DNA from 2 places in the Bradyrhizobium sp. BR2003 genome. Region 1 is predicted to be linked to the other one. Evidence: predicted binding sites of a transcription regulator. Region 1 holds the regulator's gene; the other holds the start of a gene.

The links. The regulator LexA, encoded in region 1, represses DNA repair genes until DNA is damaged. The targets are predictions, from matches to a motif close to TGTTCNNNNTGTGTTCNG.
Region 2: a site for LexA is predicted at 5,472-5,489, ahead of ruvC (crossover junction endodeoxyribonuclease RuvC). Genes of this name have one in related genera too.

Annotation. Positions count from the first base shown of each region.
Region 1 covers NZ_SMYJ01000009.1:328,992-336,035, forward strand. The annotation lists gene E2I15_RS06005 (ComEC/Rec2 family competence protein) at 1-675, shown strand, start outside; gene E2I15_RS06010 (hypothetical protein) at 672-899, opposite strand; gene E2I15_RS06015 (hypothetical protein) at 1,045-1,473, opposite strand; gene lexA (transcriptional repressor LexA) at 1,730-2,434, opposite strand; gene E2I15_RS06025 (molybdopterin molybdotransferase MoeA) at 2,677-3,888, opposite strand; gene E2I15_RS06030 (HAD family hydrolase) at 3,891-4,535, opposite strand; gene glyA (serine hydroxymethyltransferase) at 5,300-6,571, opposite strand; ZMP/ZTP riboswitch at 6,608-6,693, opposite strand; gene E2I15_RS06040 (response regulator transcription factor) at 6,777-7,044, opposite strand, start outside.
Region 2 covers NZ_SMYJ01000030.1:289,731-296,774, reverse strand. The annotation lists gene E2I15_RS25785 (TIGR00282 family metallophosphoesterase) at 1-760, shown strand, start outside; gene E2I15_RS25780 (methyl-accepting chemotaxis protein) at 1,004-2,428, opposite strand; gene E2I15_RS25775 (methyl-accepting chemotaxis protein) at 2,626-4,392, opposite strand; gene E2I15_RS25770 (YebC/PmpR family DNA-binding transcriptional regulator) at 4,604-5,350, shown strand; gene ruvC (crossover junction endodeoxyribonuclease RuvC) at 5,515-6,042, shown strand; gene ruvA (Holliday junction branch migration protein RuvA) at 6,039-6,656, shown strand; gene ruvB (Holliday junction branch migration DNA helicase RuvB) at 6,853-7,044, shown strand, end outside.

The sequences.
Region 1 (7,044 bases):
ATAGCGGCGTTCGGGATCGGGCCGCTGATCGCAGCGAGTGCCGGCATCATCCTGCTCGGGCTGCTGCGCACGCCGCTGCGCTGGTCGGGCGCGGTGCTGCTGCTGGCGGCCTCGGTCTGGGCGCTCAGGGTGCCGCAGCCGGACGTGCTGGTCTCCGGCGACGGCCGCAACGTCGCGGTGCGCGGCGGCGACGGGCGGCTGCATTTGATGCACAGCGCCAAGGATGCGTTCCTGGTCAAGGAGTGGCTGGCGGCGGACGCCGACGCGCGGACCGCCACCGATGCGTCGCTCGGCGAGGGCGTCTCGTGCGATGCCGGCGGCTGCGTGACCCAGGGACCCGGCGGCGCCTTCGTCGCGCTGGCGACCCGGCCGGAGGCGCTGGCGGACGACTGCGAGCGCGCAGGCCTGATCGTGACGGCGCGGCCGGTACCGCAGGGCTGCGCGGCATCGGTAATCGATGCCGAGCGGCTGCGGCGCCACGGCGCGCTGGTGCTGCGGCGGAGCAGGGACGGTTACGCCGTCGATGCGGTCAAGCCCGGCGGGATCGACCGGCCGTGGTCGCCGGCGGTTCCCGGCGACGGCGAGAGCGAGACGACGCTGCGCGCACCCGCCGCCGCACCGCGGCCTGCCGTGGATGCGACGCCGGCCGAGACCGATCTGCAGGGCGATGATTAGCGGTGGTCCGGGGAGGGGGCGCTCGGGAGCTCGAACAGGCCGAGATGGTATTCGTCGGAGTCGGGGCCGGCATCGGGCTTCTTGACGAGCGTGAAGGAAGCCTCGGGAAATTGCTCCCAGACTTTCAGGTCGTCGGCCGTCACCGTCAGCCAACCGAACCGGAACATGTAGCGGCCCGGTTCCGTGACGCGTCCAGCCTTTTGCCATGTGACCTTATCGACCACCGCGCACGTCCTCCGTGCCCGATGATGCGCCAAGGCGCCGGCTGACGCAAATTCCCTCCTGCGCCCCGGAAGCGGGAGTCCGGGGTCGCCCGAAATTGCTTAGGTCATCCGCCGCCGAACAGCCCATTCCGCGGCGACGATGCGCTCAACCCAAAAACAGCGTTGCGAATGCGGAGGGCCGCCGCTCCACAACCTTCGGCTTCTGCTCGACCGGCGGATGCAGCGCCGGCAATTGCAGCACGCTGACGCGCTGTCCCTCGACCAGCTGGGTCACCAGCACATGGCTGCCGTCGGGGAATTCGACCGCGTCATGATGCCGATCGGGCACGTCGGGCTCGACTTCGTTGAATACGCCGACGCGATAGTTCAGCGTCTTGGTCCAGATCCAGCGGCTGTCGTAGCGAACGTTCTCGGCGAAAGCGAGCTCGGTGCCCGGCAGCATGCAGACCGCGACAGTGGGATCGTTCTCCGAAGCAAAACCGCGGGTCGACGTGCCGCGGAACGTCGTCGTGATCAGCGTCTCTCCGACAATGGCGGGGCGCGATGCCACGGCGTGCAGACTATAGTCACACATCGGATGGCTCCTCATTTCGAGGTAGCGACCCGTGCCTCTCTTGAGGCATTGGGGCCTCTACCAGAGTGGACGATAGCGAACGAGCTTCTGCTCGTTTCTGGGCGATTGTACGACTGGTCCGAGACCGACCCCGATCACAAACACGCGACGCTGCGCGAGAGGTATCGGAGCGCATCGGGCAGGCCGTACGCTACGCTATCATGCAAGGAACGATCCGACGTGTTGCTCGTTCCCGGCCGCCGCAAGTATTTGCAATTCAGTATTTGCGATACAGGCCGATCAGCTTGCCCTGGATGCGCACCCGGTTCGGCGGCAGGATGCGCACTTCATAGGCGGTGTTGGCCGGCTCGAGCGCGATCGATGCGCCGCGGCGGCGGAAGCGCTTCAGGGTGGCTTCCTCCTCGTCGATCAGCGCCACCACGATGTCGCCGGTGTTGGCGACGTCGTTGCGCTGGATCAGCGCCATGTCGCCGTCGAGGATGCCGGCATCGACCATCGAGTCGCCGCGCACCTCGAGCGCATAGTGCTCGCCGGCGCCGAGCATGTCGGGCGGCACGCTGATGGTGTGGCTGCGGGTCTGCAGCGCCTCGATCGGCGTACCGGCGGCGATCCGGCCCATCACGGGGACCGCGACCGGACGGTTGCCGTCGTCCTCGGCGATCGGCGGCGTGCTGGCGCGCCGGCCGAGGGTGCCTTCGATGACGCTGGGCGTGAAGCCGCGTCGGCCGTTGCCGCCGCCAGCCGAGAGTTCGGGCAGCTTGATGACCTCGATGGCGCGGGCGCGGTTCGGCAGGCGGCGGATGAAGCCGCGCTCCTCCAGCGCAGTGATCAGGCGGTGGATACCGGACTTCGAGCGCAGGTCGAGCGCATCCTTCATCTCGTCGAAGGAGGGCGGTACGCCGGCCTCTTTCAGACGTTCATTGATGAAACGCAGAAGTTCGTACTGTTTGCGCGTGAGCATCTCGAGCATTCCCCCGGTTGATAGCGTCGTTCGATTCCGAGACTCTTCTGGTGGGGCCTTCAGGCGGGCCTGACCTCAGGAGCATGTGCTCGTTGCACTTGCTTCCACGCGGCTTCCCGATTGTAGACACCAGTACTCGAAACAAATCATGAACGGACACTATATGTTCGATATGTGTTCCGCAACCACTTAATTTCCGGTGAACGGATCAGGCAACGCACGATCGGTGGGGCATGAAAACCCTATTCGGGCAGTGTCAGAATCTCGCATTCGCTGCCCTTGACGGCCGCTGCCGCGAACGGCGGACGCACGAGAAGTGCCCGTGCCGCAGCGAGATTCCCGAGCAGCGACGAGTCCTGCTGCGTCACCGGCGTTGCGATCAACGTGCCGTCCTCGCGCGCTTCGAGCCGTGCCCGCAGATAGTCCTCGCGCTGGTCGTTGGCGGCGAGGTCGCGGCCGAGCAGGGCGCTCGTGCGGCGATGATGAATCACTTTCCGGCCGCTCAGCGCCCGAATCAACGGCACCAGGAACAGGAAAGCGCAGACATAGGACGACACCGGATTGCCGGGCAGGCCGATCACCCGCATCGCGCCGAGCCGGCCGTGCATCATCGGCTTGCCCGGCCGCATCGCGATCCGCCAGAACGCCATCTCGACGCCCTCGGCTTCCAGCGACCGCTTGACGAGATCGTGGTCGCCGACCGAGGCGCCGCCCGTCGTGATCAGGACATCGGCGCCGGCCTCGCGCGCCCGGCGGATGCCGGCCGTGGTCGCCTCCATTGTGTCGGCGGCAACGCCGAGGTCGACGGTCTCGGCGCCCTCGGCGCGCGCCAGCGCCCGCAGCGCGTAGCCGTTGGAGTAGACGATCTGGCCGGGGCCGGGCTGCGAGCCCGGCATCACCAGTTCATCGCCGGTCGCCAGCACCGCGACCTTCGGGCGGCAGCGCACCGCAAGTTCCGGATAGTTCATGGCGGCCGCCAGCGACAGCGCGCGGTCGGACAGGCGGCTGCCGCCGTCGAGCAGCACCTCGCCCGCACGGAAGTCGACCCCGGCCGGGCGGATGTGCCGCCCGACGCTGGCGGTCTCCGTGATCGTGATGTGGTCGCCGTCGACGGCGGTGTCTTCCTGGATGATCACGGCGTCGGCCCCATTGGGGATCACGCCACCGGTGAAGATCCGCACCGCCTCGCCGGCGCCGACTGTCCGCTCGAACGGCCGACCGGCGGCGACTTCGCCGATCACCTTGAGCCGGGCCTTCAGATCGGCCGCATCGGCGGCGCGCACGGCATAGCCGTCCATCGCCGACATCGGCTGCGGCGGCTGGGTGCGGAGCGCCGCGAGGTCGTGCGCCAGCGTGCGGTGGTAGGCGGCATCGAGCGCGACCATCTCCTCCGGCAGCGGTTCGGCGCCGGCAAGGACGGCGGACAGGGCATCGGCAACCGGCATCAGGGCCACGCTCAGAGCTCCTCAATTCCTAAAATACCAAGTGCGGTCAAAGCCCGTGCCACGTCATCCGTCGATGTCACGTGGATAGCATGAAGGCCGCGCGCCCGCGCACCTTCGATATTGGCGGCCAGGTCGTCGAAGAACAGGATCCGCGACGCCGGCACGCCGATGGCTTTTACCACATGATCATAGGCTTCGGCGTCGGGTTTGCGGAAGCCGATGCTCGAGGAAAGGAAGACGTCGCGAAAATGGCTGAGCAGCTCGGCATGGGTGACCGAGAAATGCGCGACATGGGCCGGATTGGTGTTGGAGAAGGCGTAGAGCGGCATTCGCTCGGCGGCCGCCGCGAGCAGCGGGGCGATGCCCGGCATCTCGCCGGTGAAGATCGCATTCCAGCCTTCGAGGAACTGGGCGTCCGTGATGTCGATGTCGAGCGTCCGGCGCAGGCTTTCGAAGAACGCCGCGTCGTCGATCCGGCCGATCTCGTGATGCTTGAAACTGTCGTCGACGACAAAGCGCGTGGCGAGTTCGCCGGGCGCACAGCCGGCGTGCTGCGCCCAGTGCGCCATCACCTTGTCAAAGTTGATGTCGAGCACGACGCGGCCGATATCGAACAGCAGCACGTCGACGGAGTTGGGAGAGAGTGGCGAGGTCATTGCGTGAAACCGTGTACGAGAATTGCGAGCAGGCGGCAATGTCCTCGATTTGTGCGGCAGGTGTGCGACGGGCGTTAAGCGTGCTGTCGTCCCTGCACGCACAGTGTCATCACCCGCGCATGCCGCATGCGGGTGATCCAGTATTCCAGAGACGGCTGTGCTTGCGCCGAGAGGTCGCGAAGCAGAAGGCGTGATTTGCTACCCTTCCAGAAGGAAGAAAGAACGCCAGCTCGCGCCACATCCACCGCAGTCGTCCCGGCCCCCCGTGCGCAATTGCGCACCAGGCCGGGACGACGCCGGGCGTGTTGTCGCTTGTGCGTCAAACATCCGCTTTCTCGCGACATGATTTGTCCGAGCTTTCTTCGTTGCAACCTATATTTTTGCGGGGGGGCCACGTCGGGCACACGCGCGAGCTTTCAGGGCACCGAGCGACTTGATGCCTGCATGCCTGCCGGCGGCTTGATGCTTGCCGGCGGCTTGGTGCCCGCCGGGCGTAGCTCTCACATCCGGGACAGCGCCAAGCCGAGGTAACCGATCAGCGCACCGGTGCTGAGAATGATGACGACGAGCGCCTGCTCCGAGCGTGCTTGCAAGGTTTTCCGGGTCACGGGTTGAACGCTCCGTCTTCGAGATTCATGCGGTCCAACGAACAGCATCAATTTCCGTTCCGGTCGTTGTCGGGGAACCTTCATGACGTGCCCATGCAGGCCGCACACCCGGACGAGCGACGCGACGAACGCGGAACAGGAGCGCGGCTCGGCCGCCTATGAGGGCGGCGCGATCCCCGGAACGGGGAAAGCGCGGCACATCTCGACGCTGTTCGATCTCAGTCGCTTGACGACCGCTGCATCTCCCTTCGACCGGAGGGATTCCGCAATGAGTTCGGCGATAAGGCGCATTTCGGGCTCGCCCATGCCGCGCGTGGTCGCCGCCGGCGTCCCGAGGCGAATGCCGCTCGGCTTGAGCGGCGGACGCGGATCGTCGGGAATGATCTGCTTGTTTGCGGTGATCCCGACGGCGTCGAGGATGTTCTCGGCCGCGCCGCCGTCCAGGCCGACGCTGGCCACCGTATCCACAACCATCATGTGATTGTCGGTTCCGCCGGTGATCAACGTCATGCCGCGTTCCATCAATGCTTCGGCCAGGACCTTCGCGTTGCGCATGACCAGCCTTGCGTGGGCCTGAAAATCGGACGTCGATGCCTTCTTCAGCGCGACCGCGGTTCCGGCCACAACGTTCATGTGCGGACCTCCCTGCAATCCCGGGAACACCGATGCGTCGATCTTGCCGGCGAACTCCCGGCGACAAAGAACGATGCCGCCGCGCGGCCCCCGAAGCGTCTTGTGCGATGTCGTCGTCATCACGTCGAAACCCGCATCGAGCGGATTGCGCAAGGCGTTGCCGGCGATCAGGCCGCCGTAATGGCTGACGTCGGCCATGGTCAGTGCACCCACCTCATCGGCGATGCTCTTGAAGGACGCATAATCCAAATCGCGCGGATAGGAGCTGTAGCCGCACAGCACCAGCTTCGGACGGACGTGCCGGGCCATGGCGCGGAGCGCATCGAAATCGATGGCGCCGCCGTTTGATGGCTGCGTCTTGTAGCGGGCGAAGTTGAAGAGCCGCCCCATGTGCGACACCGGCGCGCCATGGGTGAGATGGCCGCCGTGTGACAGGTCCATTGCCAATATCGTATCGCCGGGCTGCAGCAGGCCCAGATACACGGCCTGGTTCATTGGCGACCCGGACAGAGGCTGAACGTTGGCATGTTCGGCGCGAAACAGCGCGCAAGCTCGCTGTCGGGCAAGGTTCTCTATCTGGTCGGTAAATTCCTGGCCGCCGTAATAGCGGCGTCCCGGATAGCCCTCGGAATACTTGTTGGTGAACACCGATCCAAGCAGCTCGAGAACCTCGGGATAGGTGTAGTTTTCCGACGGAATCAGCTCGACGCCGTCTTGCTGGCGGCGCTCTTCGCCCTCGAGCGCAAGGGCAACTTCCGAATCGTTGAGGTGGAGTTCATTGCGGAATGACGGCATGGTCCGGGCTCCCTAAGACGCTGGATCATCAGCTGAACGGGTTGCCCAGGCGAACGGCGCTAGAACCCTTCGCGCTTCACCGTGGTCAATTCCACGTAAGCTCGCCAGTCGCGCGAGGGGCGAATGAGCCTGCGGAACTCATCGCGAGCAGAAGGTTATCCAATCCCCGGCGCGCTCGCAAGAGTTGGCTGTCGCCGCCGCGGGCTCAGCGCTCGCCGAGATCGAGCTGCGTCAGGAGGCCTTGTCGCAGCGCGAGGCGGACCAACTCGATATCGGTGCCGACGCCGAGCTTGTCCTTGATCAGGGAATGCAGGTTCGCGACCGTCTTGGGGCTGAGGTGCAGCGCCTCGGCGATTTCCTCGGTGGTGTTTTCCGCGAGCAGCATCCGCAGCACCTCGAATTCCCGCGCGGTCAGGAGGTCGGCAGCCTTCGTCTCGCCGGCAAGGTGGCTGAGCGCGAGCTCGTGGTCGATA
Region 2 (7,044 bases), on a different contig from region 1:
TCCCGGCATGATCAGGGACTGGTCGCTCGATCTCGTGGTCGTCAATGGCGAAAATTCCGCCGGCGGCTTCGGCATCACCGAGGCGATCTATCAGGAGCTGCTCGATGCCGGCGCCGATGCGATCACGCTCGGCAACCACGCCTGGAATCAGAAGGAGGCGCTGGTCTTCATCGAGCGCGCGCCGCGCCTGATCCGCCCGTTGAATTTCCCGCGCCATTCGCCCGGCCGCGGCGCCACGCTGGTCGATACCAAGAGCGGCAAGCGCGCGCTGGTCATCAATGCGATCGGCCGCGTCTTCATGGAGCCATCCTCGAACGATCCGTTCAGCGCCATCGAGCGCGAGCTCGAGGCCTGCCCGCTGCGCCAAGGCTGTGACGCCATCGTGGTCGATTTCCACGCCGAGGCGACCAGCGAGAAGCAGGGCATCGGCTTCTTCTGCGACGGCCGCGTCAGCCTCGTGGTCGGTACCCATACCCATGTGCCGACATCAGATCATCAGGTGCTGCCCGGCGGCACCGCCTATATGAGCGATGCCGGCATGACCGGCGACTATGACTCGGTGATCGGCATGCAGAAGGAGGAGCCACTGCAGCGCTTCCTCACCGGCATTCCCTCCGGCCGGTTCGAGCCGGCGGGCGGTGTGGCCACGCTGAGCGGCGTCGCGGTCGAGACCGACGACGCGACCGGGCTCGCGGTGAAGGTCGCGCCGGTGCGCGCCGGCGGGCGGCTCGAGCCCGCGGTGCCGGGATTCTGGACGTAGTGAAGTTACCGTAGCCCCCCGGATGCAGCGAAGCGCAATCCGGGACCGGTCTTTGAGATTGCGAGATTCCCCGATTGCGCTTCGCTTCATCCGGGCTACAAGTCATTTCGGAATAATAGAAGAATACTTCTGAGTTGCCCGACGTGTCAAGTGCAGTGTCGAGCGCCGGCAGCCGGCCTCCTTTGCATGGGGTTGTTTTCCATATTTTGGCAGTGCGGCCCCCGTCCCGGCCAAGGGGCTGGCCTAGCCCTGCCGAAAACCCATCCGGAATGCGCCCCAGTGGCGGCCGTTCACCACGATCGGCGACGACAGGTCCTTCATCAGCACGAAATTGCCGCCGCCCATGTCGCGGCGATAGGTCTGCAGCAGGAACGGCTTCGTGTTGGCCGCGACCTTGCTCACCGCGCGGTCGTTGAACAGGCGGCGGTTGCGGCAATTGGCGTTGTTCCAGACCGGGTCCGGTCCCTGCGGCTGCCGGTAGTTCGGATTGTGGGTCGGCAGATAGCCGCTGCGCGCCCAGGCGACGCAGAACACGATGCGCGGGTCGCTCTTCTGGATCGGATCCTGGATCGCGGGCAGCACCCGGTCGGTAAACGCGACGTAGTCGGTCAGATACTGCTTCGGATTGGTGCCGGCGATCTCGCGATAATTCTCGTCCATCAATTGCGCGAGCGTGATCTCGCCGCGCGCGACGGCATTCTCGAACAGCTCTGAAATCTGCCTTGCGGTGTCGATCACGACGCGGATCAGCGGCGTGTCACTGGTCTCGACGCCGCTGTCGGCGATGGTCACGATCAGGCTCTCGGAGAGCTCGAGCAGTTTTGCGACGCGGCTGTCGGCGTGCTTGAGGTCGCGCGAGGAGAGATCGACGCCCTTGGCCAGCTCGTTCAGCTCCGCGATCACGCTGTCGCAATGGCCGAGATTGGAGGTCGCGGCGCGCGCCACGCTGCCGATCTCGGCGCCGACGGATGAGAAGCCTTCCTGCACGCGCATGATGATGCCCGAAATCTGCTGCGCGCCTTCGCCGGCGCTCTTGGCGCGCAACGAGGCATCGCTGCTCTCGCCGATCAGGCTGCCGATCTGGCCGTCGAGATCGCGCACGGTGTCGGAAATCTGATGCGTCGCCTGGCGGGTCGCTTCCGCAAGGTTCTTCACTTCGCTCGCGACCACGGCAAAGCCGCGGCCGGCGGTGCCGGCGCGCGCCGCCTCGATGGTGGCATTGAGCGCCAGCAGATTGGTCTGCTTGGCGATCGCCTCGATCGACCCGGAGACCTTGGCGACCTGGCTCAGCGCGGAGCCGACCGCGGCGAGCCGCGCCTCGATCCGTCCGACCGCTGCGACGAGCTCGGCAATATGGCTGACCGCCGTCTCGACCACATGGCGGGACTCCGCGATCTGGCCGACCGCGGCGGATGCAGTCGTTTGCACCGCCTGCGATGCGTTGGCGATGTCGTGATTGGCGGCGACCATGGTCTCGGCCGTCGTCTGCAGATGATGGAAGCGCTCGGACTGGGTGCTGACGCGGTTCGCGACCTCCTGGACGTTGCCGGCGATGTCGGCGAGTTCCACCCCGAGGCCGCCGATGCGGTCGGCGAGCTGGTCCACCAGCCGCTCGGCCAGCGTTCGGTCCGATGGCGTATCCAGAACTGCAAGCTGCGCGGCCGACATATCAGCACTTCCTCTGTCACAGCGGCCCGCTGGCCCGCCAATGCATTTCCATTCAAAACTAGAGCGTGATTCGCGCTGCCGGTCTTGCCTGAGCGCGCACTGTGTAGTCCGGATGCAGCGCAGCGAAATCCGGGGGCTCCCGCCCGTGGAAACACGTGCCCCGGATTACGCTTCGCTCCATCCGGGCTACGAAGCGTTTAAAGCTTGTAGGCGGTGCGGAACCCGCCCCAATGCCGGCCGCGCACGCGGATCGGTACGTCGATCTCGCGCATCATCACCGTGTTGCCGCCTCCCATGTCGCGCGCATAGGTCTGGATCAGATAGGCGCGCTGGTTGCGGCCGGCGGCGAGACCCGCGGCGTCGTTGAAGATGCGGCGGTTGCGGCTGTTGGCGGTGTTGTATGCCACGTCGCCCGGCCGCTGCGGCTGCGAGTAGAGCTTGTTATGGACCGGCAGATAGCCGTTCTGGTCGATCATCACGCAGAACGCCATTCGCCTGTCCCTGGCGAGGAACGCCTCCTGGAACGCCGGCAGCGTGCGCTCCGCCCAGTCCAGCATTTTGGTGCGGTACTGCACCGGGTTGGTGCCTGCGATCTCGACATAGTCGGTGTCGAACATGTCGGCGATCGTGATCGCGCCGCTCGCCAGCCCGTTCTCGAACATCTTGCTCAGCGTGCCGCCGGCTTCGATCGCGCGGGTCACGAGCTCGGCGTTCTCCTCGTGGATCGCCCACATCCGGTCTTCGATTTTTTCGCGCAGCTGGGCGGTTGCCGCCTCGAAGCGGGCCTGGCTGCCCGCCTTGGAGCGCTCGCCGATCCGGATCCGGCACGCGCCGATCTCCTGCAATGTCGCGTTCAGAGTCTCCTGCGTCGGCAGCTTCTCGGCATCGGGTCCGCCGATCAGGATGCCGTCCATCGCGATCTCGTAGACCGGCGCCGTGACGATGCCGCGCGCGGTCGTGATCTCGATCTTGAGGCTGCAGGGCAAGCGCTCGTTCTTGCGCGGATCGCCGCGCTCGTCCTGGCGCAGCAGCACCGCGCAACGCGCTTTCAGCTTCTGGGCGAAGGCGGTCACCGCCTTGCCGGCCTTGGCGACATTGTCGCCATGCGCGGCGGCTTCGCGCGTTGCCGAATCGATCTCGCCGGCGCTGGTGCCGACCGAGACGATGAAGTTCGAGGCGGAAGCGGCGTTCTGGCCCATCTCGCCGGTGATTTCATTCTGCTCGGCGACCGCGCCGTTGACGTTCTCGAACACCGGGCGGATCTTTTCGATCGCCTGCGAGATGCGGTGCACCGCGTCCGCGGATCCGGTGGCGTCCTTCTGCAACGCCTCGATCTTGCGGGTGATCTCCTCGGTCGCGCTCTGGGTCTGCACCGCCAGCGCCTTGACCTCGGTTGCGACCACCGCAAAGCCCTTGCCGGCGGCTCCGGCGCGCGCCGCCTCGATCGTCGAGTTCAACGCCAGCAGCGTGGTCTGCCGCGCGATCTGCGCGATCAGATTGACGACGTTGCCGATTGCGGCTGAAGACTCGCGCAGGCGATCGACATTGGCGGTGGCCTCGCGCGCCGCGCCCGCGGCGTCGTCGGCGAGCTGGCTCGCGCTGCGCACCTGCGCCCCGATGCCCTCGGCGGAGTGGGTGAAGCGGTCGGCGGCTTGCGAGAACGTCGTCGCGGTGCTCTGCGCATCGCTGCTGCGGCCGGTCAGCGCGTCGGTGCGGGCGCGGATGGTCGCGAGCTTGGCTGCCGTCGCCTCGGCGCCGTCGGCGACCGAACTCGCGGCGCGTTCGAGCTGGCGGATCATCGCGCCGAGCTCGAGTTCCAGCAATTCCAGGATCTCCTTGGACGAATCCTTGGCCGAATCAGCCTCGGTCGAGACCTCAGCGGCGGCGGCCGCGGTTGGAACCTGCGGCGCGACGGCCGGCGCAGCCGGCTCCGGCACGTGCTTTCGAAACAGACCGAACGCCATGTGGGCTCTTTGGGGCTCTGGAAAGTTGCGGCGGGACGGGCGATCCTCGCACCCGGGCATGAAGTCATGGTTAACAAGTGCCTCATATTCCGGCTTGCGGTAGTATTCCTCCGCTGGAGGGCCCCGCCGATCCTTTGATTTTGATCGTGGGGGGCCTATAAGGCCGCGTTTTCCATCCCCGTTCAGACCCTAAGCTCCGAAGAGACGTCGCATGGCCGGCCATTCCCAATTCAAGAACATCATGCACCGCAAGGGCCGGCAGGATGCCCAGAAGTCGAAGCTTTTCGGCAAGCTGGCCCGCGAAATCACCGTGGCGGCCAAGCTCGGCACCCCGGACCCGGCGATGAATCCGCGGCTGCGCGCCGCCGTGGTCGCGGCCCGCGCCGAGAACATGCCCAAGGACAATATCGACCGCGCCATCAAGAAGGCGGCGGGCAATGAGGGCGAGAACTACGACGAGATCCGCTACGAGGGTTATGGCCCCGGCGGCGTCGCCGTGATCGTCGAGGCGCTGACCGACAACCGCAACCGTGCCGCCTCCGACATCCGCTCCTTCTTCACCAAATCCGGCGGCAATCTCGGCGAAACCGGCTCGGTCGCCTTCATGTTCGACCGCACCGGCATCATCGAATACGACGCCAAGGTCGCCTCCGACGACGCCATGCTGGACGCCGCGATCGAGGCCGGCGCCGACGACGTGGTCTCCAGCGAGGGCGGCCATGAGGTCTACGCCTCGCAGGACACGTTCCGCGAAGTGGCCAAAGCGCTGGAGGCGAAGTTCGGCGAGCCGCGCAAGGCGGCGCTGACCTGGAAGCCGCAGAACACCGTCGCGGTCGACGACGAGACCGGCGAAAAATTGCTGAAGCTGATGGACCTGCTCAACGAGCACGACGACGTGCAGAACGTGTTCGCCAATTTCGAGGTGTCCGACGCGCTGATCGCGAAGATGGGCGGGTAGTTTGCTTTGTCGTCGCCGGGCGTGACCCGGCAATCCATCAAAACCAAAGGATCGATGGATGCGCGGTCAAGCCTGCGCATGACGATTTGCGGGATGTTGTGCTTTCCCGGGTATGAGGCTCCGTTTGTGTTTCGTTCTCCCGGCGCAGGCGGTATCACTAGCCCATGACATCCCAGCCGATTCGCTCTCCCGTCCGCATCATCGGTATCGATCCGGGTCTCCGCCGCACCGGCTGGGGGGTGATCGAAACCGAAGGCAACCGTCTGGTCTACATCGCCTGCGGTTCGGTCGAGCCGCCGGACGATCTGCCGCTGGCGAACCGGCTGCTTGCGATCCATGAGGGGCTGGCTGCTGTGCTCGCCGACCACCGACCGGTGGAGGCGGCGGTCGAGCAGACCTTTGTCAACAAGGACGGCGTGGCCACGCTGAAGCTCGGCCAGGCGCGCGGCGTCGCCATGCTGGCGCCCGCAATGTTCGGTATCTCGGTCGCCGAATACGCGCCGAACCAGGTCAAGAAGACCGTGGTCGGCGCCGGACATGCCGAGAAGAGCCAGATCCAGGTGATGCTGAAGATCCTGCTGCCGAAAGCCGAGCCGCCGTCCGCCGACGCCGCCGACGCGCTCGCGGTCGCGATCACCCACGCGCATCACCGCCAGAGCACCGCGCTGCGCCTCAGGGTCGCGAACCTATGATCGGCAAGCTGAAGGGCCTGATCGATTCCTATGGCGAGGATTACGTGATCCTCGACGTCGGCGGCGTCGGTTATCAGGTTCATTGCGCCGGTCGCACGTTGCAGGCGCTGCCGTCGCCGGGCGGGGCCGCCGTGCTCTCGATCGAGACCTATGTCCGCGAGGATCAGATCAAACTGTTCGGCTTCCGCTCGGATCATGAGCGCGAATGGTTTCGCCTGCTGCAGACCGTGCAGGGGGTCGGCGCCAAGGTCGCGCTCGCGGTGCTCGGCACGCTGCCGCCGACCGATCTCGCCAACGCCATCGCGCTGCGCGACAAGGCGGCGGTGGCGCGGACGCCCGGGGTCGGGCCGAAGGTCGCCGAGCGCATCGTCAGCGAATTGAAGGACAAGGCGCCGGGCTTTGCCGATGTCGATCCCGCGGTGGTGCACCTTTCGGGCGCGATTGACAACAACCGCGCGCCGCGTCCGGTCACCGACGCGATCTCGGCGCTGGTCAATCTCGGCTACGGCCAGCCTCAGGCCGCCGCCGCCATCGCCGCCGCCTCGCGCAGCGCCGGTGAGAAGGCCGAGACCGCGCAACTGATCCGGCTGGGCCTGAAGGAACTGTCGAAGTGACTTGTGCATTAGAGCGCCTCTCTTCTTCACCTCGCCCCGCTTGCGGGGAGGGGTCGGATCGCATCGCAGATGCGATCCGGGTGAGGGGGTACAGGTCTCAACATGCACCTTGTTCGCGGAAGCAGCCCCTCACCCCAACCCTCTCCCCGCAAGAGCGGAGCGAGGGAGAACAACCACCTCGTGTTAGTCTCGCATCATGAACACGCCCTCGCGCATGGTCTCGCCCGAACGCCGCTCCGACGATGTCGGCGACACCGCGCTGCGGCCGCAATCGCTGACGGAGTTCGTCGGCCAGGCCCAGGCGCGCAAGAATCTCTCGATCTTCATCGAGGCCGCGAAGAAGCGCGGCGAGGCGCTCGATCACGTGCTGTTCGTCGGTCCGCCCGGC